Regions from separate parts of the Streptomyces sp. NPDC055400 genome, predicted to be linked through region 2. Evidence: riboswitches for the same ligand, from Rfam matches in the RefSeq annotation. Region 2 holds a riboswitch; the other holds the start of a gene.
The links. Region 2 has a riboswitch for thiamine pyrophosphate ahead of thiO (glycine oxidase ThiO). Riboswitches for the same ligand answer to the same signal wherever they lie in the genome.
Positions count from the first base shown of each region.

Region 1: another riboswitch for thiamine pyrophosphate. It lies ahead of ACWIGU_RS15340 (purine-cytosine permease family protein); the one in region 2 lies ahead of thiO (glycine oxidase ThiO).

Region 1 covers NZ_JBSHLM010000005.1:246,584-261,846, forward strand. Annotated here, with positions in the region: gene glgB (1,4-alpha-glucan branching enzyme) at 1-1,577, shown strand, start outside; partial or broken gene ACWIGU_RS15285 (arylsulfatase) at 1,592-1,900, opposite strand; partial or broken gene ACWIGU_RS15290 (ABC transporter ATP-binding protein) at 2,069-2,356, opposite strand; gene ACWIGU_RS15295 (putative leader peptide) at 2,671-2,742, opposite strand; gene ACWIGU_RS15300 (ROK family protein) at 2,819-4,048, opposite strand; gene ACWIGU_RS15305 (TauD/TfdA dioxygenase family protein) at 4,613-5,578, shown strand; gene ACWIGU_RS15310 (hypothetical protein) at 5,876-6,001, opposite strand; gene ACWIGU_RS15315 (FadR/GntR family transcriptional regulator) at 6,114-6,833, opposite strand; gene ACWIGU_RS15320 (dihydrodipicolinate synthase family protein) at 6,946-7,923, opposite strand; gene ACWIGU_RS15325 (IlvD/Edd family dehydratase) at 7,933-9,681, opposite strand; gene ACWIGU_RS15330 (MFS transporter) at 9,851-11,158, shown strand; gene ACWIGU_RS15335 (serine hydrolase domain-containing protein) at 11,220-12,365, opposite strand; TPP riboswitch at 12,573-12,667, shown strand; gene ACWIGU_RS15340 (purine-cytosine permease family protein) at 12,660-14,099, shown strand; gene thiD (bifunctional hydroxymethylpyrimidine kinase/phosphomethylpyrimidine kinase) at 14,096-14,941, shown strand; gene ACWIGU_RS15350 (potassium channel family protein) at 15,027-15,263, shown strand, end outside.
Region 2 covers NZ_JBSHLM010000007.1:394,688-409,950, forward strand. Annotated here, with positions in the region: gene ACWIGU_RS21210 (TetR/AcrR family transcriptional regulator) at 1-389, shown strand, start outside; gene ACWIGU_RS21215 (DUF4126 domain-containing protein) at 759-1,373, shown strand; gene ACWIGU_RS21220 (phytoene desaturase family protein) at 1,433-2,932, shown strand; gene ACWIGU_RS21225 (hypothetical protein) at 2,952-3,794, opposite strand; gene metF (methylenetetrahydrofolate reductase [NAD(P)H]) at 3,842-4,762, opposite strand; gene thiE (thiamine phosphate synthase) at 4,849-5,496, opposite strand; gene ACWIGU_RS21240 (Rv2175c family DNA-binding protein) at 5,574-5,939, opposite strand; gene ACWIGU_RS21245 (NAD(P)/FAD-dependent oxidoreductase) at 6,015-7,250, opposite strand; gene ACWIGU_RS21250 (hypothetical protein) at 7,367-7,711, opposite strand; TPP riboswitch at 7,764-7,877, shown strand; gene thiO (glycine oxidase ThiO) at 7,875-9,068, shown strand; gene thiS (sulfur carrier protein ThiS) at 9,065-9,280, shown strand; gene ACWIGU_RS21265 (thiazole synthase) at 9,285-10,079, shown strand; gene pknB (Stk1 family PASTA domain-containing Ser/Thr kinase) at 10,174-12,120, shown strand; gene ACWIGU_RS21275 (deoxyribonuclease IV) at 12,155-13,030, shown strand; gene ACWIGU_RS21280 (DUF4396 domain-containing protein) at 13,135-13,668, shown strand; gene ACWIGU_RS21285 (sulfite oxidase-like oxidoreductase) at 13,713-14,345, opposite strand; gene bfr (bacterioferritin) at 14,510-14,989, shown strand; gene ACWIGU_RS21295 ((2Fe-2S)-binding protein) at 15,057-15,263, opposite strand, start outside.

The DNA of each region.
Region 1 (15,263 bases), on a different contig from region 2:
GCACCGAGATGCCGCCCGCGACCGCGTCCGTCGTGACGGAGTCGTCCCACACGTGGGGGGACTCCACGTGGATGAAGAAGCGCGGGCAGCGCCCGGTGCACGAGGCGCCCTTCTCGGTGTACGAGGTCCATCTGCCCTCCTGGCGCCCGGGCATGAACTACCGCGAACTCGCCGACCAGCTCGCCACCTACGTGAGTGACCTCGGCTTCACCCACGTCGAGTTCATGCCCGTGGCCGAGCATCCGTTCGGCGGGTCGTGGGGCTACCAGGTCACCGGCTTCTACGCCCCGACGGCCCGCATGGGCACGCCCGACGACTTCCGGTATCTGGTCGACACCCTGCACCAGGCCGGCATCGGCGTGATCGTGGACTGGGTGCCGGCCCACTTCCCGAAGGACGACTGGGCGCTGGCGGGCTTCGACGGCACCGCCCTGTACGAGCCGCAGGACCCGCGTCGCGCCGAGCACCCGGACTGGGGCACGCTCGAGTTCGACTACGGCCGCAAGGAGGTCCGCAACTTCCTGGTCGCCAACGCCGTGTACTGGTGCGAGGAGTTCCACATCGACGGCCTGCGCGTCGACGCCGTCGCCTCCATGCTCTACCTCGACTACTCGCGCGAGGAAGGCCAGTGGTCGCCGAACGGGCACGGCGGCCGCGAGAACCTCGACGCCGTGGCCTTCCTCCAGGAGATGAACGCGACGGTGTACCGCCGCTGCCCGGGCGTCGTGACGATCGCCGAGGAGTCGACCGCGTGGGACGGCGTCACGCGGCCGACCCACGACATCGGCCACGGCGGTTTCGGGGGCCTCGGCTTCGGCCTGAAGTGGAACATGGGCTGGAGCCATGACTCGCTGCAGTACATCGTGCACGAGCCCGTGCACCGCAAGTACCACCACAACGAGCTGACGTTCTCGATGGTGTACGCCTACAGCGAGAACTATCTGCTTCCGCTCTCGCACGACGAAGTGGTGCACGGCAAGCGCGCGCTCGTGTCGAAGATGCCCGGCGACTGGTGGCAGCGGCGAGCGGACCACCGCGCGTACCTCGGCTTCATGTGGGCCCACCCGGGCAAGCAGCTCCTGTTCATGGGGCAGGAGTTCGCGCAAGGGGCCGAGTGGTCGGAGGGACACGGCCCGGACTGGTGGCTCCTCGACCCGGCCTACGAGGCCGAGCCGGACCACCGCGGGGTCCTCGACCTGGTACGCGACCTCAACCACGAGTACGCGGCCGCGCCCGCCCTCTGGGAACGGGACACCACACCCGCGGGGTTCTCGTGGATCACCGCGGACGCGGCCGACGACAACGTCCTCGCGTTCCTGCGGTTCGCGGCGGACGGCGCGCCCCTGCTGGCCGTGTGCAACTTCTCCCCGGCGGTCCGCGAGAACTACCGGCTCGGCGTGCCGGACTCGGTCCCCGGCTGGTTCGAGGTCCTGAACACGGACGCGGCACGGTACGGCGGCAGCGACGTCGTCAACGCCGGCGTCCTCAAGCCGGACCCTCAGCCGAGCCACGGCCGGCCCGTCTCGCTCCAGCTGACGGTGCCGCCGCTGGCGACGGTGTGGCTGCGGCCGGCCTGAGGACCGTCGAGACGTCACTCGAAGGCCGCCGCCTCCCGTAGGGCGGCGGCCACGGCCGCCGGGGAATCGGGCGCGGGCGCTCCCGGGCGGTAGGTCACGGACCTGAGTCGCCCCGTGTGGCGGAAGCTGCCGTGGCGCTCGTGCACCGGCCAGGACACCGGCGACTTGCGGTCGACGCCGACGCTGATGCCCTGGAACGGCGCCATGCCGATGAGCTGGTGCACGCTGTCCGGCGCGGTGCGCTCCACACCGTCGACGCCGACCGAGAACCGCCAGCGCAGGCCCTTCTCGGCGGTCGCGGCGACGGTGACCTCGTGCGGCCCAGTTCGGGGCCCGGTCCGGCGCGGTGCGGCGTGGCGGCCAGGCGGGCTCCGAGTCGGCGAAGGTGCGCCCGACACGTCCGGGGAAGCCGTCGTAGGGGTCGCGGCGGGTGGTCATGATGTCTCCGTGGGCCGGGCGGTCGTGGTCGGGTGATCGAGTCGGCCAGGTCGTCATGCGGCGGGCTGTCCTACGGGCGCGTCCGCGGGTACGGGGTGTGGTGCTGCCGCGAGCAGGGAGCGGGTGTACGGGTCACGGGGCCGTTCGCACACCTCGTCCGCGCTGCCGCTCTCGACGATCCGGCCCTCGTGCATCACGGCGATCCGGTGGCTGACCTGCCGGACCACCGCCAGGTCGTGGGCGATGAAGACCAGTGCGAGGCCGAGGTCACGCTGGAGGTCACAGAGCAGGTTGACGATCTGGGCCTGCACCGAGACATCGAGTGCGGAGACGGGCTCGTCACGTGGCCGGGCCACGGCGGGGCGCGCCGGCGTGGGATCGCCGACGCGGTCGGGTCACCAACGGGTCCGGGCCACGGACGCGTTCGGGTCACCGAAAGCATCAGGGCGCCGCCCGGGCCGGGCAGGACGAAGCGCCGGATTCTTTTCGCCGCGGCAGGAATTAATGACCGCGGCGGCTCAGGAGCCGTGTCTGCCAGGGGAGAGCCGGGACGTGCGACGAGGGAGAGCGCGCGGGCCGGCCGTGCTCGGGCACGGTCGAGGAGCGCGGCTGAGTGAGCGGAAGTCAGCCCGGGCGTACGGGAGTCGGTTCCGCGTCAGAGGCTGACGGCACAGACCGCGCTGGCCTGTCGACAGAGGTCGACGTGCCTGCGGGAGACGAGGCGCATGTCCGGATTCACGGGAGCAATATGGCAGTGGCTCGCCGGAGCGGTCAACCGGTGAGGTCCGAATCCTGGACCGGGGTCAGCCACGCGCGGCCACGGACGGACGCGGGCCGCAGGCCTGCAGAGGGCTTCTGAACAGGGGGTTCAGGAGAACCGTCCCGGCCGCGACGGGCAGGACACCCGGTCCGGCATGTGGACTGACGATACGTTCGGGGTCGTCGCAGACGTGGGAGAGGTCGACCGCGGCGCCGCGGATCTCTTCCAGGTACTCCGGGTCGAGAAGGCTCGACTGCTCGGTCACCACGACGAGATCCGGGTTCAGCACGTCGAGCAGCAGAGCCGTCGCGCGGCCCACCGCCCTGGCCCGCTCGCGCAGGAGCCGGTCGGCCCGGCGGTCACCGGCCGCGGCGGCGTCCACCACCAGCGACGCGTCGGGTTCCGGGACGATGCCGCGCCGCAGGGCAACCTGGCCGAGAACCGTGTTCGACGCGGTCGCCTCCAGGCAGCCCCTGCGCCCGCACGGGCAGGGCGCCGTGGAGTCGGGCACCGGCAGATGCGCCACATCACCGGCGCCGGAACCGGGCCCTTGGTGCACCACCCCGGCGATGCCGAGCGCCGCGTCGACGACATTGCCCACGAACAGGTGCACAAGGCTGCGGCGTGCGGCGGGTCTGCCGAAGAGGATCTCGGACTGCGCGATGGCACGGGCGTGGTTGTCGAGCCGCACGTCGAGACCGCCGAGCCCACGGGCGAGTTCGGCGGCGAGGGGTTTGCGGTGCCACCCGAGCGCGTCGTGCCGCACGACCGTCCCCTCCCCCGGGTCGACCCAGCCGCCCACGGCCGCCCCCACCCCCAGCAGCGGCCGACCACGCACGGTGCGGTCCAGGAACTCCCGCAGCCCGCACGCGACTTGACCCGGCAGGTCCTCCGGTTCGATCCCGTCGTGCGGGAACATGTGCCGGGCAAGCACCCGGCCGCGCAGGTCCACGAGGCCGAAAGTCGACAGGGGAACGCCCAGGTGAACCCCGCCCGCCACGGGTCCCCCGGCCGCGCCCGTGTGCAGGTCGACGGGGATCTGCGGCCGGCCGACCGTGCCGCCCGGCGCCAGTTCCGGCAGTTCGCGGACCAGGCCGAGCCGGGCCAGGTCGGTGCACTGACGCGACACGGCGGCGGGGCTCAGGCCGGAGAGCCGGGCGATCCCGCTGCGAGCCACGGGGCCGTGACCGAGCACCGTGCGCAGAACGGTCGCGGCGTTGGCTTCGCGCCGGCCGTCGCCCGCCATGCGCGGGCCTGGGGTGGCGAGCGTCATCGTTTCCCTCTCGATGTGGTTCCGCCGGCTGCGACGGCGGCAACATTGCGGTGGCGTGAATTCGCGCGGGGCGCCCGATGCCGTCCCGTGCACCCCACGCAACTGGGTGGCAATGATGGGCGGCTCGCGCGAAACTCCGCTGGTCACATGGGGTTTGACGGGAGGCGGAGCACAGGGCGCCGCCTTGTTCGCAGGCGCCGATTCAACCATCAGGCGATGCGGTGACGGGACCCGGACCGCGCTTGACGGTGCCTCGCCGCCGCTGCGACTCTCCGAGCCATGCCTGCGACGACCGCTCCCACGTCACGGCCCGTCGGTGCCCGGCGCGATGCGCCGGGGGCGTGTACGGGCCGCTGTCCGGCGACCTTCCGCATCTGACGCACACCACGTCCGGCCCGACACCACATCTGACGGGTGTCACGCACATCGTCCGAGGCGGACCTGCACCCTCAGACCTCACCCGTAGTGGCTGTGCGCTGCCGCCCTAATTACTTCCGCTCCAAGGCCAATTGGCCGCGACGGGCGACGAACGCGACCTTCGCGCCTCCCGAAAGGACTTCCACCATGACCTCCGCACCCGCCACCGACACCCGCCCCGCCCAGGACTCCGACGACCTTGGCATCACGGTCGAGAAGGTCGGCGGCCGGCTCGGCGCCGTCATCTCCGGCGTACGCCTCGGCGGCGACCTCCCGCCCGCGACGGTCGCTGCCGTCCGCTCCGCACTGCTGCGCCACAAAGTCGTCTTCTTCCGTGGCCAGGACCACCTCGACGAGGACAGCCACGAGGCGTTCGGCCGGCTCCTCGGCACACCCGTCGCCCACCCCACCGTCCCGTCCGTGGACGGGCGTTACTCGTTCCCGATCGACTCGGACCACGGAGGACGCGCCAACCAGTGGCACACGGACGTCACCTTCGTGCCCGCCTACCCGGCGTTCTCCATCCTGCGTGCCGTGACCGTACCGCCCTACGGCGGGAACACCCTGTGGGCCAACACGGCCACCGCCTACGCTCATCTGCCCGAGTCACTGCGCACGCTCGCCGACGGTCTGCGCGCCGTGCACTCCAACGACTACGACTACGCGGCGCTGCGCCCGGACGCCGTGCCGGAGCAGCTCGAGCGGTTCCGTGAGGTGTTCGCGTCGACCAAGTTCCTCACCGAGCACCCGGTGGTCCGCGTGCACCCGGAGACCGATGAGCGCGTGCTGCTGCTCGGCAACTTCGTGCAGCGCATCGCCGGCCTGACCGGCCGGGACTCACGCGCGCTCGTCGACCTGTTCCAGTCGCACATCGAGCGCCCCGAGAACACGGTGCGCTGGCAGTGGCGGGCGGGGGACGTCGCCATCTGGGACAACCGCGCCACGCAGCACTACGGCGTGGACGACTCCGACGACCACGAGCGCAAGCTGCGCCGGGTGACGATCGACGGCGACGTGCCCGTGGGCGTCGACGGCCGTTCCTCAGTGCTCCTGTCCCCCGAGTCAGTGCCGGACCCGGCCTTCGGCATCGCTTCGGGGAACTCGGCCGCGTAAGACCCGTCGGCCCGCGGTTCGCCTCACCCTGCGTTCCCGTGATGCTCACCGGCGGCCGGTGAGCATCACGGGCATTCAACAGACGCCTCACGAACCGGTTTGCGAAATCCCTCTGGACGCGGCCTGCCCCCGTAGGGTCGGGCCCTCGGGCAGCGAGACGGACGCGCCGTGCCGTCGGCGACCTGTCGCACCCAGCTCCGCACACCGGGTGCGGCTACCTTCCTGACCACCGCCCGAGGCCGCGTCGGCATCGCGACGACGAGCTTCGGCATCGTCCGGCCGGTGCACGACCGGACCCTACGCGACGGCCGGACTGGAACCCGGGGCTTCGCCGTCGGTGAGGCACTCGCGGGACCCCAACTCGCCCGTCTGCCCGACCGTTTCGGCCAGACCCGGGTCCAGCGACCGGTGCTGCTCACTCACGCCGCGGCGGTGACTGCGCTGCTCTGTCCGGTGGCGAGCGATGCCCCGGACCACCTGCTGACGACGGCGGGAGTCCCGCAAAGCGATCAAGGGGACTGGTTGCGCCCGCTCCTCAGACCCCGTACCCGCACGACCCGCCCGCCAGTAGGTCCTCGACCTCGCTGTGGGCGGCGTTGACGATGGCCGTCACCGCTTGCGCCGCTTCGGCCGGGCGGCCCGCGGCTACCGCCTCGGCCACCTCCTGGTGGCGGCGTACGGCAGCCATGTCGATGTCGTGCGGCATCAGGGACAGCTCGCGACGGGCCACGAGGAGTTCCTCCGTCACCTCCGCGAGCTGGGCGAACATGCCGTTGCCCGAGGCGCCGAGCAGCGCTCGGTGGAAGGCCGCGTCCGCGTCGACGAAGCCGGCGCTGTCGCCGGCCCGGGCCGCGCTCGCCATGACACGGGCGTGCTCCGACAGCGACTGCCGGGCCGCCGTGTCACCGCCCGCCGCGGCGAGGGCCGCCGCGGACGGCTCCACCGCGGCGCGCAGCTCCGCCAGTTCGCGCAGCTGGACCTCGCGGCGGGGCGAGGCGAGGCGCCAGCGGATGACCTGGGGGTCGTAGAGGTTCCACTCGGGCATCGGGCGGACCGTGATGCCGATGCGCGGGCGGCTGGTCACCGCCCGCTTGGACTCGAGCACTCGGACGGCCTCGCGCGCGACCGTGCGCGAGACGCCGTACCGCTCCTGGACGTCCTCCAGGCGCAGGACCTCTCCGGCGCGGATCTCGTCCGCCGCGAGGGACAGGCCGATCCGGTCGACCACCTGCCCGTGCAGGCCCTGAAGTTCCACGCCACTCCCTGGGTCGTCGTGTGCATCGTGTGCCGGTGATCCCGTCCGGTGCGTTGTCGATTGTCACACCTCCGGTGGGAATCGGAGCACCGGGTGTGGCGTGCCCGCGGCATCATCGCAGCAGCTCAGGCACCAATTCGGCGAACTCGGCGCAGAACCGGTCGATCATGGCGGTCTCCTCGCCGTCCAGGGTGTGCCCGGGTGCCCGGCAGTGCGCGGAGCCGAACCAGCCGCGGCGCACGGAGATCTCCTTCTCGGCCGCGACGATCAGCTCGACGCCCTGCATCCAGTAGGAGAGGTACGGCGTCATGCGGGTGTGCAGGGCGACGGCGCCCTGCTCGTCGCCGCGTTCCCAGCGGCGCCACAGCTCCACGTACAACTCCGTGAAGGAGCAGCCCGGTTGGACGCCGATCGCGCCGCGGCGCAGGGCGTCGGGGAGCTGGAGGCCGGCGTAGCCGACGAGGGCGGGCAGCGGGCGTTCTCCCTGGGCGAGTGCCGCGATGAGGCGTCCGGGCGGGGCCGACTCGACCTTCACCCAGCGGAGGTTGGGGTGTTCCGCGGCGAGGGTGTGCAGGGTGGGTGCGTCCAGTGCGGTGCCTGTCTGGGCAGGGGCGTACTGGACGACGACGGGCAGCGGGTCGACGGCGGCGAGCACCGATCGTACGTGGGTGAGTACGGCGTCCCGTGAGGGACCGAGGAAGTGCGGCGGCAGGACGTTGACCGCGTCGGCCCCGCGCTCGGCGGCGCCGACGGCCTGGGCGACGGCGTGCCGGGTGGCGTGGTCGGGGACGGACACGATCGCGGCGGCGTCCGCGCGGCCGCGCGTGCGCTCCAGGAGCAGGCCGGTGAGCAGGTCCCGCTCCCCCGCGTCGAGCTTGTGGAACTCGCTCGCGAAGCCCGGGAACATCACGGAGCCGGCGCCGGTGGCGAGGACGCGGTCGACGACCGTGGCGAAGCCGTCGGGGTCGAGCGCGCCGTCGTCGTGGAAGGGGACTTCGAGTACGGGCGAGACGCCCCGGACGAGGGCGTCGACGTCCTTCGTCAACTTCTCTGTATCTTCCGTCAACGTCCCTGATATCTCATCACTCATGACGGGTCCTCAGAAGGCCTGGCGGGGCGGGGCGGAGTCGCTGGCGCCGACCAGGAAGTCGAGGTCCACGCCCGTGTCGGCCTGGGTGACGTGCTGGGTGTAGAGGTAGGTCCAGCCGCGGTCGGCGGGCGGTGCCGGCGGCTGCCACTCGGTGCGGCGTCGCTCCAGTTCCGTGTCCTCGACCAGTACGTCGAGGCGTCGCGCGGGCACGTCGAGGCGTACGTCGTCCCCGGTGCGTACGAGGGCGAGCGGGCCGCCGACCGCGGCCTCGGGCGCGACGTGCAGGACGCAGGTGCCGAAGGCGGTGCCGGACATGCGGGCGTCGGAGATGCGGACCAAGTCGCGCACTCCGGCGTCCAGGAGCTTCTTCGGGAGCTGGAGGTTGCCGACCTCGGGCATGCCGGGGTAGCCCTTGGGGCCGGTGTTGCGGACGATGAGGACGGTGTCGGCGGTGACGTCCAGGTCGGGGTCCTCGGCGACGGCGAGGTAGTCCTCCAGCGAGTCGAAGACGAGCGCGGGCCCGGTGTGGCTGAGCAGCTTCGGGTCGGCGGCCGACTGCTTGATGACGGCGCCGTTCGGGGCGAGGTTGCCGCGCAGGACGGCGGTGCCGGTGCCGGCGGGCTGCACCGGGCGGTCCATGGGGCGGATCACCTCACGGTCGTGGACCTGCGCGCCCTCGCAGTTGTCGACGAGGCCGCGTCCGGTGACGGTGACCGTGTCGCGGTGGAGCTGGTCGCGCAGGTCGTTGACGAGCGCGGGCAGTCCGCCGGCGTACGCGAACTCCTCCATGAGGAAGCGACCCGACGGCATCAGGTCGATCAGCAGCGGGAGTTCGGCGCCGAGTCGGTCGAAGTCGTCGAGGGCGAGCGGCACGCCGAGGCGGCCCGCGATGGCGAGGAGGTGGACGACGGCGTTGGTGGAGCCGCCGATGGCCGCGTTGATCCGGACGGCGTTCTCGAAGGCGGCGCGCGTCATGATGCGCCCCGGGGTGAGGTCGCTGCCGGCGAGTACGACGGCGCGGGCGCCGGTCTCCTCGGCGAGGGTGCCGCGGCGTGCGTCGACGGCGGGCAGGCCCGAGCCGCCGGGGAGCATCATGCCGAGGGCCTCGGTCAGGCACGCCATGGTGGAGGCGGTGCCCATCGTCATGCAGTGACCGGCGCTGCGGTTGAGGGAGCTCTCGAACTCGGTGAACTCCTCCTGGGTGATGGTCCCGGCCCGCAGTTCCTCGGTCATGCGCCAGATGTCCGTGCCGGAGCCGACATTACGGCCCTGGAAGCGCCCGTTGAGCATCGGGCCGCCGGTGAAGACGATCGCGGGGACACCGGCGCTCGCGGCGCCCATGAGGGCGGCGGGGCTGGTCTTGTCGCAGCCGGTGAGCAGGACGACGGCGTCGAGGGGGTTGGCGCGTATCTGCTCCTCGATCTCCATCGCGGCGAGGTTGCGGTAGAGCATCGAGGTGGGACGCAGGAACGGCTCGCCCAGGGACATGGCGGGGAATTCGAGGGGGAAGCCGCCGGCCTGGAGGACGCCGCGCTTCACGGCGTCCGCGATGAGCTGGAGGTGGCCGTTACAGGGCGTCAGTTCGGAGAAGGTGTTGCAGATGCCGATGACCGGGCGGCCGTCGAAGTTGTGGCCGCCGCGGCCCATCGCGCGCAGATGGTGGCGGGAGATGAAGCCGTTCTTGCCGCCGTCGCCGAACCAGGCGCGGGAGCGCAGCGGCACCTCGCTGTCGGCGGGCGTGGGTTCGAGCGCGGCCATGTGTGGTCCTTCCGGTGCGATGCCGGGGCCGTGACCGCGGCCGTGATCAAGCCGTGTCCGACGCACCCCTTCAATGGTGCTATCAAATCACGATACGGTCCCCGGCGTGTCCAGAGGATCGACGCGGATCCGGCACGATCGACCTGGGAGAGCCGTGGAATCGACAGTCATGAAAACGGTGACCTGGCGGCTGATGCCGTTCCTGGTGCTGCTGTATCTGGTGGCGTACATAGACCGGTCCAACGTCGGCTTCGCCAAGCTGACGCTCCAGGACCAACTCGGCCTGTCGAACGCCGCGTTCACCTTCGGCCAGGTGGCGTTCTTCATCGCCTACGCGATCTTCGAGGTGCCCAGCAACGTCTACCTCGACCGCTTCGGCGCGCGCCGCTGGTTCACCCGCATCATGCTCAGCTGGGGCGTGGTGACCGTACTGACGGCGCTGGTCACCAACGACTGGCAGTTCTACGCCGCGCGCTTCCTGCTCGGCGTAGCCGAGGCCGGCTTCTACCCGGGAGTCCTCTACTACCTCACCAAGTGGTACCCGTACCGCTACCGGGCCCGCATGACCGGCTGGTTCATGATGTCCGCGCCGCTCGCCTTCATCATCGGCAACCCCGTGATGGGCGCGCTCGACGACCTCGACGGCACGTTCGGGCTCGAAGGCTGGCAGTGGATCTTCATCGCGACGGGCCTGCCGGCGATCGTGCTCGGCTTCGTCACCCTGCGGCTCCTGCCCGACGGTCCCGAGGGCGTACGCTGGCTGGCGGCCGAGGAGCGGGCGTGGATCGCCGGTGAACTCGCCGCCGAGGCCGACGCGTTGGGCGAGCGGGGACACGGCAGTCCGCTGCGCGCGCTGCGCGACAAGCGCGTACTCCTGCTGTCGCTCTTCTACCTGTGCTTCCCGCTGGGCGCCTACGGGCTGAGCTTCTGGCTGCCGACGATCGTCGACGGCTTCGGCGGCCTCTCCACGACGGCCACCGGCTTCATCACCGCCATCCCGTACGTCTTCGTGGCCATCGGCCTGTACGTCGTGCCGAAGCTCGCCGACCGCAGCGGCACCCGCTATCCGTGGATCGCGGGCACCGCCGCCGTCGGCGCCCTCGGTCTCGCGGCCAGCGCCCTGACCGGCAACCACGTACTGCAGATGGCCTTCATCAGCCTTGCGGCGATGTGCATCTTCGCGGGGCAGCCGGTGCTGTGGTCGCTCCCCTCACGCTTCCTGACGGGTATTCAGGCGGCGTCCGGCATCGCGGTGATCAACGCCGTCGGCAACCTGGGCGGCGGCTTCGGGCCGATGGGAATCGGCGTGGTCGTCGACCGTACGGGGTCGGCCGTGGGCGGGCTGTGGTTCCTGGTCGCCGCCATGGCCATCGCGGCGGTCGCCACGCCGGGGATCCGGCGGCTCGTCGAGGGCGGGCCCGTGGTCGCCCACGCGCCCGACACGTCGGCGACGGCTCAGGGGCGCACAAGGGTCTGAACGCGGTGAAGGCGACGGGACGCGGTGGGGCGACGGGCTCCCCACCCCCACCGCGACGGCGTCACGCCCCGAGGCACTCGCGCACAGCCGTGATCAGACGGTTGGCGCGGGCGTCTCCGTGGCCGATCATGCGGTTGGCCACATAAGCGAAGCCGACCCCGAACTCGTCGTCACCGAAGGCGAATTGGCCTCCGGCGCCGTCGTTGCCGAAGCTGCGGTCACCGAGCATCGGACGGAAGGACGGCGAGTCGAGCAGGAAGCCCGAGCCCCAGCGCGCTCCGGCGTCAAAACCGAGCCAGCTCTCGCCGGAGGACAGCTCGCGCAGCGCGTCGCTCACCGTCGCCTCCGTGAGCAGCCGTTCGCGGCCCTCGATTCCGGTGACAGCCGCCGCGTAGAGCCCGGCGAGTCCGCTCGCTGAGCCGACGGCGCCGGCCCCGGGGAGTTCCATGGCGTGCAGCGCGGGGTCGTTCCAGCCATGCGGCTCGTCGAGGCCCGGGAACACCAGGGCGCCGTTCATCGTCACGATGCGCGTGAGCAGATGCTCGGGCCCGGGCATCCCGGGCCGCCCCTCGGCCTCGACGAGCCGGGCCACGCGTTCCGTCTCGTCGGCGGGCAGACCGATCCAGGCCCGCAGCCCGAGTGGGTCACCGACCGCTCGGCGGACGTACGCGCCCGGCGTGAGGCCCGTGATGCGCCGGATCACCTCGCCGACAAGGAATCCGAAGACACGGCCGTGATACTCGTACGCGGTGCCCGGCTCCCACAGCGGCTTCTGCTCCTCGATCGCGCGGATCACCGGCGTCCACTCGGCGATCTCCTCGAAGGACAGCATCCGGTCGAGGGCGGGGACGCCTGCTCGGTGCCCAAGCACCATGCGCGAGGAAATGACCTCCTTGCCCTGCTGCGCGAACTCGGGCCAGTACCGGCTCACCGGGGCGTCGAGGTCGAGCCGGCCCTCCTGGGCGAGGAGATGCGCGCTCAGGCTCACCAGACCCTTGGCGACCGAGAAGACGGGGACGGCGGTGTCCTGTTCCCAGGCGCGCCCGGTCCGCTCGTCCGCGACGCCGCCCCACAGGTCGACGACCTTCCGTCCGCCGGCGAACACCGTGACGGTGGCGCCGAGTTCGGGGAACTCCGCGAAGTTCCGCGCGAACACGTCGGCGACGGCCCCGAACCGTTCATCGGCCCCACCGTGACGCTGTTTCATCGTTCCCCGTCCTCCGCGTGTCCCTGCGGTCGCGGAGCCGCCGGTCACGTGTGCCCGCGCCGTCCGCGATCTTCGGATCGATCACGGTACGGGGGTGCGCCGCGCACCTCGAACGAATTACGCGCGGCGGGGTGCGCGCCGTCCACGCGGCGGACGCCGCCCTCCCCCGGGGTTGCCTCCTCGAACAGGGAAGCTACCCTTGCCGACGTACCGGACACGGGGTGCCCCGCACGAGGGCTGAGATCACACCCGTCGAACCTGAACCAGTTAGCACTGGCGGAGGGATGTCAGCCAATGTCGTTGCCCCATGCCCCGAGCAGCACCGGGACCACCGGACCGCGCTCCGTCTTCGACGGGCGCATGCCCGCCGCGCCCGGTGATCTGCGCGTCGAGGCGCGCGGGATCGCGCCGGTCCCCGAGACCCACCGCTACGGCGGCGCCGGACGCCTGTTCACCGTGTGGTTCGCCCCGAACCTGACCATGACCGGCGTCTTCACCGGCACCGTCGGCATCGCACTCGGCCTGGACTTCGGCACCGCGCTGGCCGCCGTCGTCATCGGCACCCTCGTCGGTGCCGTGCCCACCGCGTATCTCGGTACGTGGGGCAGCGCGACCGGCGCGGGGCAGCTCCCGCTGGCGCGGCTCGCGTTCGGCCGGGCCGTCGCGGTGCCCGGCGCCCTGCAGTGGCTGTCGTCGGTCGCCTGGGACGCGCTGATCGGCCTCTTCGGCGGTGACGCGCTCGCCCGGCTGTGCGGCTGGCCGTTCTGGGTCGGCGTGCTCGTGATGATGCTGGCGCAGGGCGCGCTGGGCGTGCTCGGCTACGAGGCCGTCCACCGGCTCCAGAAGCTGATGACCTTCGTGCTGGCCGCCGCCTTCGTGGTCCTCGCCGTCAAGCTTCTCGACGGTGTCCACCCGGTCACCCACGGAGCCGCGCACGGCGCCGACCGGGCCGGCGCGTTCGTCCTGACCAGCACGATCGCGCTCAGCCTGTCCCTGTCCTGGGCCCCCTACGCCAGCGACTTCAGCCGTTACCTGCCGGCGGCCACATCCCGTCAGCGCATGTTCTGGTTCACGCTCCTCGGCGTCACCGTTTCCTTCGTCGCTGTCCAGGCGCTGGGGCTGTGGGGCGCCTCCGTCTTCACCGACCAGACCGCACGCGGCGTCGACGAGCTGCTCGGCGGGGGCGTTCTCGGCTCCTTCGGGCTGCTCGCCGTGGCGCTGGCGGCCCTGTGCAGCAACGCCATGAACGACTACAGCGGGTCGCTGGCCCTGCAGACCATAGGCATCCGGATCCCGCGGCCGCTCGCGGCGGCGCTCGCCGCGGTGCTCGGCTTCCCGCTGGTGCTGTGGATGCACGCCGCCGACACCACGGCCCGGTTCCAGAACGTGCTGCTGTTCGTCGGCTACTGGATCCCCGGCTTCGTCGCTGTCGTGGCCGTCGACTGGTTCGCGCGCGCCAGGGCCCGGGGCGGCGCGCCGGTCGACCTGGCCGCCGAGTCCGCCCGGCCGCAGCCCTGGTGGCCCGGGCTCCTCGCCTTCGTCGCCGCCTTCGCCGCCGCGGTCCCGTTCATGGACAGCGGCCTGTACGTGGGCCCGGTCGCAAAGTCCCTGCACGGCGCCGACCTCGCGTACTACGTGGCCTTCGTCGCCGCGCTCGTCGTGTACGCGCCCCTGAGGCTGCGCCGCCCGACCGCTGACGCCCAGACTGCACCGCACGAGGAGGCCCGCACATGACCGCGCCCGCGAGCACCGGACGCGTCGCGCCGCCCCGCGTCCTGACCGTCGCCGGATCGGACTCGGGCGGTGGCGCCGGGATCCAGGCCGACCTCAAGACGATGCTGGCGCTCGGCGCCCACGGCATGAGCGTCCTGACGGCCGTCACCGCGCAGAACTCCCTGGGGGTCCAGGGAGCGTGGGAACTCCCCGTCGACGCGGTGCGCACGCAGTACCGCAGCGTCGTGGACGACATCGGCGTCCAGGCGGTCAAGACCGGGATGCTCTCGTCACCGGTCCTCGTCGAGGCGGTGGCCGAACTGCTCGCCGGCACGGACGCCCCCGTGGTCGTGGACCCGGTGAGCGTCTCCAAGCACGGCGATCCACTGCTCGCCGAGGACGCGCTGGACGCCGTACGCACGAAGCTGCTGCCGGTCGCGACGGTGGCCACGCCGAATCTGGACGAGGTGGCGCAGCTGACCGGCCTCGCCGTCACGGACGACGACGGCATGCGCCGGGCCGCGGCACGGCTCCTGTCGTTCGGCCCGCGCTGGGTGGTCGTCAAGGGCGGCCACCTGCCCGGGGCGGCTGTGGACCTGCTCACCGACGGCACGGAGGAGCACTGGCTGCGCGCTCCCCGCCACGACAACCGGCACACGCACGGCACGGGTTGCACCCTGGCGTCGGCCGTCGCCGTGGGCCTCGCCCACGGCCTGCCCGTGCCGGAGTCCGTCCGGCTGGCGAAGGAGTACGTCACGGGGGCGATCGCCGCCGGGTTCGCACTGGGGTCGGGCATCGGGCCGGTGGACCACGGGTGGCGCCTGCCGGGCGACCGGTCCGTGGCCACAGAGGGACGGGACTAGGGCACGTGGTGCGCTCAACACGCCCACCTGCACACAATCAGGGCCCGACGTGCGTGCCCGCCCTCCCGTCCACTTGACTGTTGCCATGACCACCCTGCCCCGCCAGCCTCAACAGGCCCCGCCGACCGGCCACATGATCGTGTGCGGTGGTGACGCGCTCGCCGAGCGGCTCGCCGCCGAACTGCGCGCCGTATACGGCGAGCGGGTCACCGTCGTGGTGCCCTCCGTACGCGTCACCAGGCAGGGCGCCGGTCCGGCCGGACGGGCGCGGGCCGCCGCCCTGCTCTCGCGGATGCAGGCGGTCATGAGCCGTACCGTGTCC
Region 2 (15,263 bases):
AGGCGTCGGAGAAGACGGCCGCGAGCGGCGGCAGCAAGATCGACGCCCTGGACGCGATGATCCGGGCCGGCCTCGTCTTCATCGACCGCTATCCGGCCTTCACCCAGCTGTACGTGGCCGAGCTGTGGCGCACGAACCGCGCCTGGCAGTCCACCCTCGCCGTGGTCAGGCAGGAGGCCGTCGCCGTCGTGGAGGACGTGCTGCGGGACGCCGTCGAGGGCGGTGAGCTGAGCGAGGAGATCGACATCCCGCTGACGGCGGCCGCGCTGGTCGGCATGGTCCTGGTGGCCGCGCTCGACTGGCAGGCCTTCCAGCCGGAGCGCTCCCTGGACGACGTCCACGCGGCGCTGTCGCGGCTGCTCCAGGGACGCGTGACGGGCGGCCGCTGACCGCTCCCGAGCGCGAAGGGGAGACAACGGAGCGCCGGTCCGGCGTGGCCCGAATTCTCAGGCCTCACCGGACCGGCGCGTCCCCCGTGTTCCCCGTATCCCCCGTGTTCCCCCGTGGGCCCGTCGGTCGTGCGGGCCCCCGGACCTCGCCCCGCCGTGGCGGGAGGAGCGGCCAAGGGGGCGAAGCGCTGTTCCGCCGCCCCGTGTCGGCGGTACCGGCGCCGCGCCCCCTTCCGTGCCTCCACTCTCCCGTCCGCGCAGGTCGGACCCCATCCGCGCAGCTACTCATCTCACGTACTAGGTACGGATACTCAGGCCTGGGTGCTCAGGCCCAGGACGCGCAGTTCCCGACTGGTTACGATCACGTCCGTGTCCGTACTCCCCCTGGTCTTCACCAGCGGCTGGGCGAGCGGGATCAACGCGTACGCGGTGGTCCTCCTCCTCGGCGTCTTCGGCGCGACCGGGCTGACCGACGAAGTCCCCGAGTCGCTCCAGCGCACCGACGTGCTCATCGCCGCCGGGGTGCTGTTCCTGTGCGAGGCCGTCGCCGACAAGATCCCTTACGTGGACTCGCTCTGGGACACCGCGCACACGGTGATCCGGCCGGTGTCGGGTGCGGTGGTGGGCGCGCTGCTCGCCGGCCAGAGCGGGTCGCTGTCCGACCTCGCCGCGGGCGCGGTCGGCGGGTCGACGGCGCTGGCCAGCCACGCCGTGAAGGCCGGGACACGCATGGCGATCAACACCTCGCCCGAGCCGTTCAGCAACTTCGCGGTGAGCTCGGCCGAGGACCTCGGGGTCGCCGGGATCATCACGTTCGCCATGTTCCATCCCGAGGCGGCCGCGATCATCGCCGCCGTCCTGCTCTTCCTCGGTCTGTTCATGCTGTACTTCCTGATCTCGCGGATCCGGCGGTTCCTGCGGCGCCGGGCGCAACGGCGCGAGGAGCGGCGGATCGCGGACCACCCCGGGGCGCCGCCGGGCTGATCCGGCCCCCGGGCGGGCTGTCGGCCAGGGTGTCAGTGGGGGCCGATAAAGTCGCTGACATGGCACGGATTGCGGTGATCGGCGCCGGGATGGGCGCGATGGCGGCCGCTGCCCGGCTGGCCGTGGCAGGCCACCGGGTGGCGGTGTACGAGCGCGCGTCGACGTACGGCGGGGCGCTCGGCGGCTTCGCCCGGGACGGCTTCTCGTTCGACACGGGCCCGGGGCTGCTCCACCTGCCCGCGGTCTACCGGGACTTGTTCATCAAGACGGGCAAGGAACCCCTGGAGGACGCGGTCGGGCTGACCCAGGTGGAGCCCGCCGTGCGGCACGTCTTCGCGGACGGCACGGCGGTCGACCTGGCGAACGCGCGGCGCGCGGGCATCGCCGACGCCCTGGACGCGGCGCTCGGCGAGGGCTCGGGGGCGCACTGGTCGGCGTTCATGAACCGGGCGCGCGAGGCCTGGGACCGCACCCGGCGCCCGCTCCTCGAAGAGCCACTGTGGCCGAACTGGCGGATCCTCGCGGACCGCGAGCCGTACCCCGCGGTGGTCCGCCGCCGGATGCTGCGCAAGGACCTGTCGGCGACGACGCTCTCCGAGGTCGCCACTCTCGAGCTGGGCGGGGACCCGCGGCTAGTCGCGCTCCTCGAGCAGTACGCGCTCGCGTGCGGCCTCGATCCGCGTACGGCTCCGGCGAGCGCGGCCGTGCTGCCGTACATGGAGCAGACGTTCGGCACCTGGGCGGTGCGCGGCGGGATGCGGGAGCTGGCGCGGGCCGTGTACGAGCGGTGTCTTCGGCGGAGGGTCGAGTTCGAGTTCGACGCGCCGGTGGCGCGGATCGTGGAGAAGGACGGCCGGGCGGCGGGCGTCGAGCTGGCCGGGGGCAGGGTCGTGGAGGCCGACTTCGTGGTCGCCGGTGTGGCGCCCGGCGTCCTCGAAGCGCTGCTGCCCGGGCGGGCGCTCAGGGGCGAGGACGACGTGGCGCCGCAGTCGGCGCTGCCGAGCCGTCTGACGGTGTTCCTGGCGCTGCGCGGCGCGCGTCCCGGCGACGCCCCGCACCGGACGGTCGTGCACGCGGCGGACCGGCAGGACGAGCTGGCCTCGCTGTTCGGCGGGGGCACGGCGGTGGCGCAGCGGCCCACGGTCACGGTCCTGCGTCCCGACGACGCCTCCGTGGTGCCGGACCCGGACCATGAGGTGGTCACGCTGGTGGTCACGGTGGCGCACGGCGCGCGCGTGACCGACGCGGACGTGGAGCGGGTCATCGACGCCGCCGGGCAGGCGGTCCCCGGGCTGCGCGACCGCCTGTTGTGGCACGAGGTCCGCACGCCGTCGGATGTCGCCGAGGCGACCGGAGCCGACGGCGGTTCGGTGCCCGCGCCCGCCCTGGCAGCGGCCTCCGGCCGGCTCCTGCACGCGTCCAACAGCACGCTCGTTCCGGGCCTGCTCGCCGTCGGCGGCTGGTCGCACCCGGGCGGCGGGCTGCCGCACGCGGGGATGTCGGGCGCGCTGGCGGCCGGGCTGATCGTGGAGGGCCCGGACTTCCGCGGCTCGCAGTGACGGGCGACACCCGCCGGGTTCAGTAGCGGTACTGCTGCTGCTCGTTGTAGCCGGAGCCGCCGTCGTAGCCGCCCTGGCCGTTCTGCTCGTACGGGTAGGGCTGCTCCGGGGGCAGTTCGCCGCCGTACTGCTGGTGCTGGTCGTCGCCGGTGCGCTGCTGGGGCACCCAGACCCCGCCGGGCGGCGTCTCCATGCCGTAGCCGCCGTTCGCATACGGGTCGCCGTACTGCTGTCCCGTGCCGTACGCGTCGTCGTACTGGGGCTGCGCCGGGTAGGTCTGCGTGCCGATGTACGGGTCGGAGTAGGCGGCGTACTGCTGCTGGCCGTTGTCGTAGCCGTACTGCTGCTGGTCGTAGCCCGCGTACGCGTCGTAGGCGTAGCCCTGTGCGGCAGAGTCCGTGTGGGCGGCGGCCGGGGTGTAGACGCCGTACTGGCCGGTGTCGTCGGGCATCGGCTGCGGCGCGTAGACCGACGTCGCCTCGGCCGCGGACTCGTGCTCGGGCTCGGGGGCGTCCGGGGCGGCCGACTCGTACTCCAGGTCGGAGACCTCCAGGACCGGGTCCTGGTGGACCGGCTCCCTGAGCTTGCGGCGCTTGCTCGCGCCAGGGTTCCCGCCGAGCGCCCAGCCCGTGGAGAAGCCCCTGCGGAACGACAGCGTCACATACGTCTGGCCGACCGCGAACGTGATGGCACCGATCCCGATGACGATCACCGACGGGATCAGCACACCGAGGACGACGCCGACGAAGCCGACGAAGGCGAGCAGCCGGAAGCGCAGCCTCGCCTTGTACTGGAGCAGTACCTCACCGAGCAGCCACAACGCGACGATTCCGAACGCGATGTAGAGGACCGTCCAGCCCATGTACGCCCCTCTCGTACGGCCGCCGCCCCTGGTGGAATACGGCCGGGTCAGGCCCGCTGGTCGTGCAGGCCCAGATTCTCGTAGATCTCCAGTGTCGCCGTGGAGTTGTTCAGCGTGATGAAGTGCAGACCCGGAACGCCCTCGTCCAGCAGCTTCGCGCAGAACTCCGTCGCGAACTCGATGCCAATGGAGCGTACAGCCGCCGGATCGTCTTTGGCTGTGAGGATGCGCTCTTTCAGGGCGGGCGGAAACGTGGCGTTGCTGAGCTGCGGCAGCCGCTCCAGCATGCGCACGCTCGTGACCGGCATGATCTCCGGGATGACGGGGGTGTCGCAACCCGCCGCCTCGACCCGGTCGCGCAGCCGCAGATATTCCTCCGGGTAGAAGAACATCTGGGTGATCGCGTAGTCCGCGCCCGCCCGGCACTTGTCCACGAAGTGGCGGACGTCGGAGTCCCAGTCCTCGGAGCGCGGGTGCATCGCGGGGAAGGCCGCCACGCCGACGCAGAAGTCGCCCGCCTCCTTGATGAGCCGGACCAGTTCGGCGGCGTAGGTCAGGCCCTCGGGGTGCGCGACCCAGTCGGCCATGGGGTCGCCGGGCGGGTCTCCGCGCACGGCGAGGATGTTCCTGATGCCCGCGTCCGCGTACTGGCCGACGATGTTGCGCAGTTGGGCCACGGAGTGGTCGACGGCCGTGAGGTGGGCGACCGGGGTCAGGGTCGTGTCGGCGACGATCTGCTCGGTCTCGCGGACGGTGCCCGCGCGGGTGGAGCCACCGGCGCCGTACGTCACGGAGACGAAGTCGGGCGCGACGGCCTCGACCCGTCGCAGCGCGTTCCAGAGGTTCCGCTCACCCTTCGGGGTCTTCGGCGCCGAGAACTCGAACGAGAAGGTCGTCTTGCCGGTCGCGAGCATGTCGCGCACGGTGCGTGCGCGATCAGTCCTGGTGGAAGCGGTGCCAAGGGCCATATGGGCAGGTTAGCCACGGGAGGGCTCTGTCCCTAATCCCCGTCCACCCAGCGGACACACGTCTTGGCGGGGCCCGACCGAACGGATCAGGCCGTACGCAGCCGCTTCGCGAAGTCGGCCGCCGCCGCGCCCGGGTCGTCCGCCTCGGTGATGGCGCGGACCACGACGACGCGGCTTGCGCCCGCTTCGAGCACCTCGTCCAGATTGCCCGCGTCGATGCCGCCGATCGCGAACCAGGGGCGGTCCGTGCCGAGCGAGGCCGTGTAGCGCACCAGGTCGAGGCCGGGCGCGTACCGGCCGGGCTTGGTGGGGGTCGGCCAGCAGGGGCCGGTGCAGAAGTAGTCCACGCCGTCCTGGACAGCGGCCGCGGCGGCCTCCGTGTCGGCGTGCGTGGAGCGGCCGATCAGGACGTCCTCGCCGAGGATGGCGCGGGCGGCCGCGACCGGCAGGTCGCCCTGGCCCAGGTGCAGGACGTCGGCGCCGGCGGCGTGGGCGACGTCCGCCCGGTCGTTGACCGCGAACAGCTTGCCGTGGCGGGCGGCGGCGTCGGCGAAGACGGCCAGGTGCTCCAGCTCCTCGCCCGCCTCCATGCCCTTGTCGCGCAGCTGCACGATGTCCACGCCGTTCGCCAGGACGGCGTCGAGGAACTCGGGGAGGTCGCCCTGGCGCTTGCGGGCGTCCGTGCACAGGTACAGCCGGGCGTCGGCGAGCTGGGCGCGCTGCGTTGCGGCCATGGCCATGGGTGAGTCCCCCCTGGTCGGTGGCGGGCGGGCCGCGGTGAGCGCGGCCCGCACGCCGGACGGTTGTCAGGTCAGACGGCGAGCGCCTGGGCGCGGCGCTTCACCTCCGTGCCGCGATTCTCGCTCAGCGCCTGCGCGGGGGTGCCCGGCAGGGTCGGGTCGGGGGTGAAGAGCCACTCGAGCATCTCTTCGTCGTTGTAGCCGTCGTCCCTGAGCAGGGTCAGGGTCCCGGTGAGGCCCTTGACGACCTTGTCGCCGTCGATGAAGGCGGCGGGCACGTGCAGCGCCCTGTTCTCCCCACGGCGTACGGCGATCACCTGGCCTTCCTTCACCAGCTGCCGCACGCGCGTCACCTCCACGCCGAACTGCTCGGCGATGTCGGGGAGGGTGAGCCACTCGGGGACGAGAGCATCGATCTTTGCGTCAATCTCGGTCACAGGACAAGCGTGCCATCCCGGACTGACAGTGGGAAACGCAGCCGCGCAAAAGGCCCGGTCGCCCCGGCGGGGCGGTCAGACGACAGCGGCTTTCAGGGGGCGGGCGGGGTCGCCGATGACCTGCGGGTCCAGGCAGGCGCCCGACTCGATGAGCTTGCGCCCCTGGGCCAGGTCGCGCGGGCGGCCCACGGCGAGGACGCCGACGAGCCGGCTCTCGCGCAGCCAGCACACGCTCCAGGACGCGCCCTGCGGGTCGCCGCGCCACACGGTGGTGTCGGCGGCCGCGTGATGTCCGGCGTACTGCACGAAGCGGCCGAACTGCTCCGACCAGAAGTACGGCACGGGGTCGTACGTCGCCGGGTTCTCGCCGATGATGTTGGCGGCGACCGTGCGGGGGCCCTGGAGCGCGTTGTCCCAGTGGTGGACCATCAGGCGCTCGCCGTATCTGCCCGAAGGGAAGGACGAGCAGTCGCCGACGGCGTACACATCGGGCTCGGAGGTGCGCAGGCGGTTGTCCGCCACGACTTCTCGGTGGGCGCCGAGCGTGATGCCGGAGCCGGTGAGCCAGCCGGTGGCGGGGCGGGCCCCGATGCCGACGACCACGGCGCCTGCGGGCACCCGGGTGCCGTCGTCGAGGACCACGGATCCCGGCTCGACGTGCTCCACGCGCGCGTGGGTGCGCAGTTCCGCCCCGGCGTCCGCGTACCAGGCGGCCATGGGGGCGGCGACCTCCTCGGGCAGCGCTCCGGCGAGCGGCCGCCCGGCCGCCTCGACGACGGTGACCGCGCATCCGGCCTCACGGGCCGCGGTGGCGAACTCGGCGCCGATCCAGCCCGCGCCGACGACGACGATGGCGCGCTGCGCGGCGAGGACGGGGCGCAGGCGTTCGGCGTCGTCGAGCGTGCGCAGCAGATGGACACCGGGGATGTCCTCCGTGCCGGGCAGCCGGATGGGCTCGGCGCCGGTCGCGAGGACGAGGACGTCGTAGGGGGCGGGTCCGGTGGCGGTGTCGAGGGTGTGCTCGGCGGGGCGTACGCCGGTGACCTCGCGGCCCAGTTCGAGCGTGATGTCGAGGGCTTCGAAGTCCACGTCGAAGGCGGAACCCTCGGCCTTGCCGAGCAGGACGGCCTTGGACAGCGGAGGCCGGTCGTAGGGCTGGTGGGGTTCCGCGCCGATCAGCGTGACGGTGCCGGTGAAGCCCTGTTCGCGCAGGGCCACGGCGGTCTGCACCCCCGCCATCCCGGCTCCGACGATGACGACGTGCCGCCCTGCCCGGGGCACCGGGGCCTGGTTCTGGGTCTGCTCGCTCACCGGATCACCATATGCACCTGACGTTCAGTCAGTCAGCGGGCCGCGTCACTCCGGTCCCGTGACGTCTTCCACACCGGCCGCCGGTTTGACCGCTCCGGCCGTCCGTGCTCCCGCCGTCAGGCGCCCGGGACCTCTTCGACGACGCTCGTCCCGCTACCCGCCTGCGACTCCCACTCCCACGTCTCGTCCAGCCGCACCCGCCCGTCGGGAAGGTCCACGACGAGCGAGACGCAGTGCCCGGAGGAGGTCGTCGCGTCAGTCTTCAGCTGTACGTACCTGAAGTCGATCCGGTCGCCCTCACGGATGCCCACGAGGTGGCCGCGCACGACGTCCCCGCCCGCGTACTCGGCCCAGATCCGGCCGTCCTCCTCGTGGTACGTGAACCGCGTCCGCGTACCCACCTGACCGGGGGCCTGGTCGGCGACCGGGGCGAGGACGAGTCCGTCGAGCGAGCGGGCCATGCGGGCGGGCTCCCTTACTGAGGTTCGGGGGAACGGTTTAGGGTGGCCACCGTAAAGCACTCGCGGGAGCCCGGACGCACCGGGCTGAGAGGGAGGCTGTGACGGCCTCCGACCGTACGAACCTGATCCGGGTCATGCCGGCGAAGGGAGGGGCTGGACGCCCATGTCGCGTACTTCAGAAGGCCCGGAAGGCTCCGACGTCCTGGTCGTGGGCGGCGGGATCATCGGTCTCGTCACCGCGTGGCGGGCCGCGCAGCGGGGGCTGCGCACCGCGGTCGTGGACCCCGAACCGGGCGGCGGGGCCGCTCAGGTGGCGGCCGGGATGCTCGCCGCCGTCACCGAACTGCACTACGGAGAGGCCGAACGGACCCTCCTCGGGCTCAACGTGGAGTCCGCGCGCCGCTATCCGGCGTTCGCGGCCGAGCTCTCCGAGGCCACCGGGCTCGACCTCGGCTACCGCGCGTCCGGCACCCTCGCCGTCGCGCTCGACGCGGACGACCGCGCGCACCTTCGGGAACTGCACGCCCTCCAGCGCAAGTCGGGCCTGGAGTCGGAGTGGCTGTCGGGCCGTGAGTGCCGGCGCCTCGAACCGATGCTGGCCCCGTCCGTGCGGGGCGGCCTGCGCGTCGACGGTGACCACCAGATCGACCCGAGGCGCCTCGCGAAGGCCCTTGTCGCGGCCTGCGAGCGGGCCGGGGTGCGGTTCCACCGGCAGTGGGCCGAGCGGCTGACAGTCGTCCGCGAGGGCGCGCGTGGCGTGGTCCTCGCCGACGGCACCGGGCTCGACGCGGACCAGGTCGTCCTCGCCGGCGGCAGCCTCAGCGGCCGCCTCGCCGGAGTCCCGGACGACGTGCTGCCGCCGGTACGCCCGGTGAAGGGGCAGGTCCTGCGCCTGACCGTGCCGAAGGTGTACGCGCCGTTCCTGAGCCGCACCGTGCGCGCCGTCGTGCGCGGCGGCAACCTCTATCTGGTGCCCCGGGTCAACGGCGAACTCGTCGTCGGGGCCACCAGCGAGGAGCTCGGCTGGGACACGACGGTCACCGCGGGCGGCGTCTACGAGCTGCTGCGCGACGCCCACGAGCTGGTGCCCGGCATCACGGAGCTGCCGCTCACGGAGACCCGCGCGGGCCTGCGCCCCTGCTCTCCCGACAACGCCCCGATCCTCGGCCCGACCGCCCTGCCGGGCCTGCTGCTCGCCACCGGCCACTACCGCAACGGCGTGCTGCTCACGCCGGTCACCGGCGACTCCATGGCCCACGTCCTCGCCACCGGCGAACTCCCCGAAGTGGCCCGCCCCTTCACCCCGCGGCGCTTCGGCGCCGTCCCCGCACCCGTCTCTGTGGAGCAGTCCGTATGACCGTGTCCGTCACCCACGTATCCGTGAACGGCGAGGGGCGCCAGGTCGCCCCGGGCACCACGCTCGACGCCCTCGTCTCGGCGCTGACCACCGCGCCGTCCGGGGTCGCCGCCGCACTCAACGAAACCGTCGTCCCGCGCGCGCAGTGGGCCGTCACCGCACTCACGGACGGGGACCGCGTCGAGGTCCTCACCGCGGTCCAGGGAGGCTGAACCCATGGCTGACGACTCCTTGGTCATCGGCGGTACGTCCTTCTCGTCCCGGCTGATCATGGGCACGGGCGGGGCGCCCAGCCTCGACGTCCTGGAACGCTCGCTCGTCGCGTCCGGCACGGAGCTGACGACCGTCGCGATGCGGCGCGTGGACGCGAGCGTGCAGGGCTCCGTGCTCTCCGTCCTGGAGAAGCTGGGGATCCAGGTGCTGCCGAACACAGCGGGCTGTTTCACCGCCGGTGAGGCCGTCCTGACCGCCCGCCTCGCGCGCGAGGCGCTCGGCACCGACCTGGTCAAGCTGGAGGTCATCGCGGACGAGCGCACCCTGCTGCCCGACCCGATCGAGCTCCTGGACGCGGCCGAGATCCTCGTCGACGACGGCTTCACCGTGCTGCCCTACACGAACGACGACCCGGTGCTCGCGCGGAAGCTGGAGGACGTGGGCTGCGCCGCTGTCATGCCGCTCGGCTCCCCCATCGGCTCCGGGCTCGGCATCCGCAACCCGCACAACTTCCAGCTGATCACCGAGCACGCGCGCGTGCCGGTGATCCTGGACGCGGGCGCCGGGACCGCGTCCGACGCGGCGCTCGCGATGGAGCTGGGGTGCGCCGGTGTGATGCTCGCCTCAGCCGTGACCCGCGCACAGGAGCCGGCCCTGATGGCGGAGGGCATGCGGCACGCGGTCGAGGCGGGGCGTCTGGCGTTCCGGGCGGGCCGGATCCCCCGCAGGCACTTCGCCGAGGCCTCGTCGCCCGCGTCCGGGATGGCCACGCTCGACCCGGAGCGGCCCGCGTTCTGAGGGCCGTACGGCACGGTTACAGCTCTGCTGCAGTACGGCCGTCCGTGGACGACTGCGCAGCCGGGTGTCGGCGGCGGCTCGTACACTCACCTGCGTGGACACGACCCTTCAGGACCCTCTCGTCGGGCAGGTGCTCGACGGCCGGTACCGCGTCGACGCACGCATCGCGGTCGGCGGGATGGCCACGGTCTACAGGGCCGTGGACACCCGCCTCGACCGCGTGCTCGCGCTCAAGGTGATGCACCCGGCCCTCGCCGCCGACGTCTCGTTCGTCGAGCGCTTCATCCGCGAGGCCAAGTCCGTCGCCCGGCTCTCCCACCCGAATGTGGTCGGGGTCTTCGACCAGGGCGCGGACGGCCAGTACGTCTATCTGGCGATGGAGTACGTCGCGGGCTGCACCCTGCGGGACGTCCTGAGGGACCGCGGGGCACTGCGGCCGCGTGCCGCGCTCGACATCCTGGAGCCGGTCCTCGCCGCGCTCGGCGCCGCGCACCGCGCGGGATTCGTGCACCGCGACATGAAGCCGGAGAACGTCCTGATAGGCGACGACGGCCGCGTGAAGGTGGCGGACTTCGGCCTCGTACGGGCCGTGGACACCGTCACGAACACCACGGGCGCCGTCCTCGGCACCGTCTCCTACCTCGCCCCCGAGCAGATCGAGTCGGGCACCGCCGACCCCCGCGTCGACGTGTACGCGTGCGGGGTGGTGCTCTACGAGATGCTCACGGGCGCCAAGCCGCACTCGGGCGACTCCCCGGCCCAGGTCCTCTACCAGCACCTGAACGAGGACGTGCCGCCCCCGTCCGCGTCCGTGCCAGGCCTGCCCGCGGAGCTGGACGCGCTCGTCGCGTCCGCGACCGCGCGCGTGCCCGATCTCAGGCCGTACGACGCGGTGGCGCTGCTCGCCCAGGTCAGGGGGGCCAGGGCCGCCCTCACCGACGCACAGCTCGACGCGGTGCCGCCGGCCGCACGGCCCGAGGACCTCGGGGACCGTGACATCTCGGACGACCGTACGAGCGTGATCCCGCGGGCGCTGCGGACCAGGGGCGTACAGCTCCCGCTGCCCGCCGACGACCAGGACCCGCAGGCCGAGCTGAACCGCACGAGCCGCTTCGAGACGCCGCCCCCGCCGCCGGCAACTTCCCAAAGGCGCCGTCCGCGGCGCGGTGTGCTCGCTGCCGTCGCGGCCGTGCTGCTCGCCCTCGGCCTCGGCGCGGGCGTCTGGTACATCAACTCGGGCCAGTTCACGAAGGTCCCGCCGCTGCTCGCCAAGACGCAGACGCAGGCGAAGGAGCGGCTCGGCGACGCGGGCCTCGACCTCGGGCACGTCAAGCGCGCGTACAGCGACACTGTGAAGCGCGGCACCGTCATCGCCAGTGACCCCAGGGCGGGCGCCCGCATCCGGGACAACGGGGCGGTGGATCTGACGGTGTCCCTGGGCCCGGAGACCGTGCGGGTTCCCGATCTCGAGGGCACGCCCCTCGCCAGGGCCGAGCGCCGGCTGAAGGACGCGGGCCTGGAGCCCGGCATGGTCACCAGGGACTTCGACGAGAACGTCCCCAAGGGGTCGGTGATCGCCACGGACCCGGCGTCCGGCACGACCCGCAAGGCCGGTTCGGCCGTCGCGCTCAGGGTCAGCAGGGGCGGTGCGGTGGACGTCCCGGACGTGACGGGCGAGGCCGAGGCGGACGCCATCGCCGACCTTCAGGACGCGGGCCTGAAGGCCGAGATCGCCACGGCGCGGGTGAACTCGGACGAGGACAAGGGCAGCGTCGCCGCGCAGTCCCCCGTCGAGGGCAAGCAGCTCGGCGAGGGTGACACGGTCACGCTGAAGATCTCCAAGGGCCCGGTCATGGTCGAGGTCCCCGACGTCGTGGGCATGAGCGTCGACGACGCCGAGCACAAGCTCCAGGACAGCGGGTTCGACGTCGAGAAGGACCGCGGTCTGCTCGGCCTGTTCGGCGACACCGTGAAGAAGCAGTCCGTGGCGGGGGGTGACGAGGCCCCGAAGGGGTCGACGATCACCATCCAGATCCGCTGACGGAGCGCCCACGCACGCGTGCCACCCTTGACCGGTGAGCAGCACCGATTCCCTCCCCCGTAACCCGGTCGGCAGCCATGTCCCCGTCTCTGGCGGCCTGGCCTCCGTAGGGCTCTCGTACGCGCGCGAGCTGGAGGCCGAGACCGTCCAGGTCTTCGTCGCCAACCCGCGAGGCTGGGCGACGCCTCCCGGCAACCCGAAGCAGGACGAGGAGTTCCGCGCGGCCTGCGCCGCCGAAGGGATTCCGGCGTACGTCCACGCGCCCTATCTGATCAATTTCGGCTCGCACACCGAGGCGACCGTGGAGAAGTCCGTGGAGTCGCTGCGGCACTCGCTGCGCCGGGCCCGGGAGATAGGCGCGCTCGGCGTCGTCGTGCACACGGGTTCGGCGACCGGCGGCCGTGGGCGTGACGTGGCGCTCGCGCAGGTGCGGGAGCGCATGCTGCCGCTGCTCGACGAGCTGACCCATGACGACGACCCGTACCTCCTGCTCGAGTCGACCGCGGGCCAGGGCTCCTCGCTGTGCTCGCGTACCTGGGACTTCGGGCCCTACTTCGACGCACTGGACGCGCACCCGAAGCTGGGCGTCTGCCTGGACACGTGCCACATCTTCGCGGCGGGCCACGACCTGACCGGCCCCGACGGCATGCGGCACACGCTGGACCTGCTCGTGGACACCGTGGGCGAGGGCCGCCTCAAGCTGATCCACGCCAATGACTCGAAGGACGTCGTCGGGGCGCACAAGGACCGGCACGAGAACATCGGCTCCGGTCACATCGGCGCCGAGCCGTTCCGCGCGCTGATGGCCCACCCGGCGACGGAGAACGTGCCGCTGATCCTCGAGACGCCCGGCGGCAAGGAGGCTTACGCGGCGGACGTGGCCCGCCTGAAGGAGCTCCGGAAGCGCTAGGAGATGGCCTCGGTGATCGCCTCGGAGATCACTTGAGGAATACCCCCAGGGGGTATACGGTTCTTGTCGGCGACAGGAACCGCTCTCTGACGTTGGGGGAACTCATGAAGCACGAGACGCACGCCGGACACGAGCACCACACAGATCACGAGCAGCACGAGCAGCACGAGCACGCCCACGCCGGTCACGGCGGCCTCGGCAAGGTCAGCTGGTCCATGGCCGCGCAGGCGACCCTCCACTGCCTCACGGGGTGCGCCATCGGCGAGGTCCTCGGCATGGTCATCGGCACGGCGTTCGGCTGGGGCAACGTGCCGACGATGATTCTGGCGATCGTGCTCGCGTTCTTCTTCGGCTACGCGCTCACGCTGCGCGGCATCCTGAAGGCCGGCGTCGACTTCAGGACCGCGTTCCGGGTCGCGCTCGCCGCGGACACCCTGTCCATCGCCGTCATGGAGCTGATCGACAACGGCGTGATCGTGCTGTGGCCGAACGCGATGGACGCCCATCTGTCGGACGGCCTCTTCTGGGGCGCGCTCGCGGCCTCACTGGCGATCGCCTTCGTGGTGACCACTCCGGTCAACAAGTGGATGATCGGCCGCGGCAAGGGCCACGCGGTGGTGCACCGGTACCACCACTGACGGACCGCACGACCACTGACAGACCGTACGAGAAGTGCCAGGACTCAGAGCTCGGGGCCGTCCCCGGGCTCTTCCTGGTACGAGTAGCGCTGCTCCCGCCATGGGTCGCCGACGTTGTGGTAGCCGCGCTCCTCCCAGAAGCCGCGGCGGTCGGCCGTCATGTACTCGATGCCGCGGACCCACTTCGGGCCCTTCCAGGCATACAGATGGGGCACGACGAGGCGGAGCGGGAAGCCGTGTTCGGCGGTGAGGAGTTCGCCGTCCTTGTGGGTGGCGAAAATCGTGCGGTCGGCGGCGAAGTCCTCAAGGCGGAGATTGGCGCTGAAGCCGTACTCGGCCCAGACCATCACATGGGTGACGGCGGGCGCGGGCGGTGCCAGTTCGAGAATCGTCGCGGCGGGCACGCCGCCCCACTCGGCTCCGAGCATGCTGAACTTCGTGACGCAGTGCAGATCGGCCACGACCGTGCCGTACGGCAGGGCGGAGAACTCCTCGTGCGTCCAGCAGCGCTTGTCCCCGTCGGCGGTGGCGCCGAAGACCCTGAACTCCCATCGTTCGGGGCGGAACTTGGGCACCGGGCCGTAGTGCGTGACCGGCCAGCCCCGCTGGAGACGCTGTCCCGGTGGAAGCTCCGACTGCACTGCTCCCCCAGACTCGCGACCCACCGGCTGACCCATGCCTCCATCCTGACAGACCCCGGGCAGTGGACGTGACCAGCGAGAGCCCGGCCGCCTCCGAAACGGGCAACTCGTACTAAGCGTGCACTTACTGGACGGTTTTCGGTGCCGGTGCGAGGATGCGCGAAACCTGCCGTGTCCACCGCGTGGAAGGAGCCTCTGCGATGCAGGGCGACCCCGAGGTCATCGAATTCCTCAACGAGCAGCTCACGGGCGAGCTGACGGCCATCAACCAGTACTGGCTCCACTACCGGATCCAGGACAACAACGGCTGGACCAAGCTCGCGAAGTACACCCGTGCAGAGTCCATCGACGAGATGAAGCACGCGGACCGGCTGACGGAACGGATTCTCTTCCTCGATGCCCTGCCGAACTACCAGCGGCTCTTCCACGTACGGGTCGGGCAGACCGTCACGGAGATGTTCCAGGCCGACCGGCAGGTCGAGGTCGAGGCGATCGACCGCCTCAAGCGCGGCATCGACGTCATGCGGGCCAAGGGCGATGTGACGTCGGCGCGGATCTTCGAGGACATCCTGGAGGACGAGGAACACCACATCGACTACCTCGACACCCAGCTGGAGCTGCTCGAGAGTCTCGGTGAGGCCCTGTACCTGGCCCAGCAGATCGAACAGCCGGACAGCTAGAACCGGACAGTCAGAGGCAGACAGTCAAAGCCGGACTGCCAGCAGCCGCAAACTCTCCGGCGGAGCCTCAGGCGGCGTCCGGAAGGTCCACGAGGGCGTTCGGCTCGGCCGTCAGGGCGGGCCTTCCCTGCTCGACCAGCTCGCGGCGCGGGCAGGATCCGCGGCCGAGCAGCGCCTGAATGCGGCGTACGCACGAGCCGCAGTCCGTGCCGGCCTTGCAGGCCGACGCTATCTGGCGGGGGGTGCACGCACCGTCATCCGCGTGCTTCTTGAC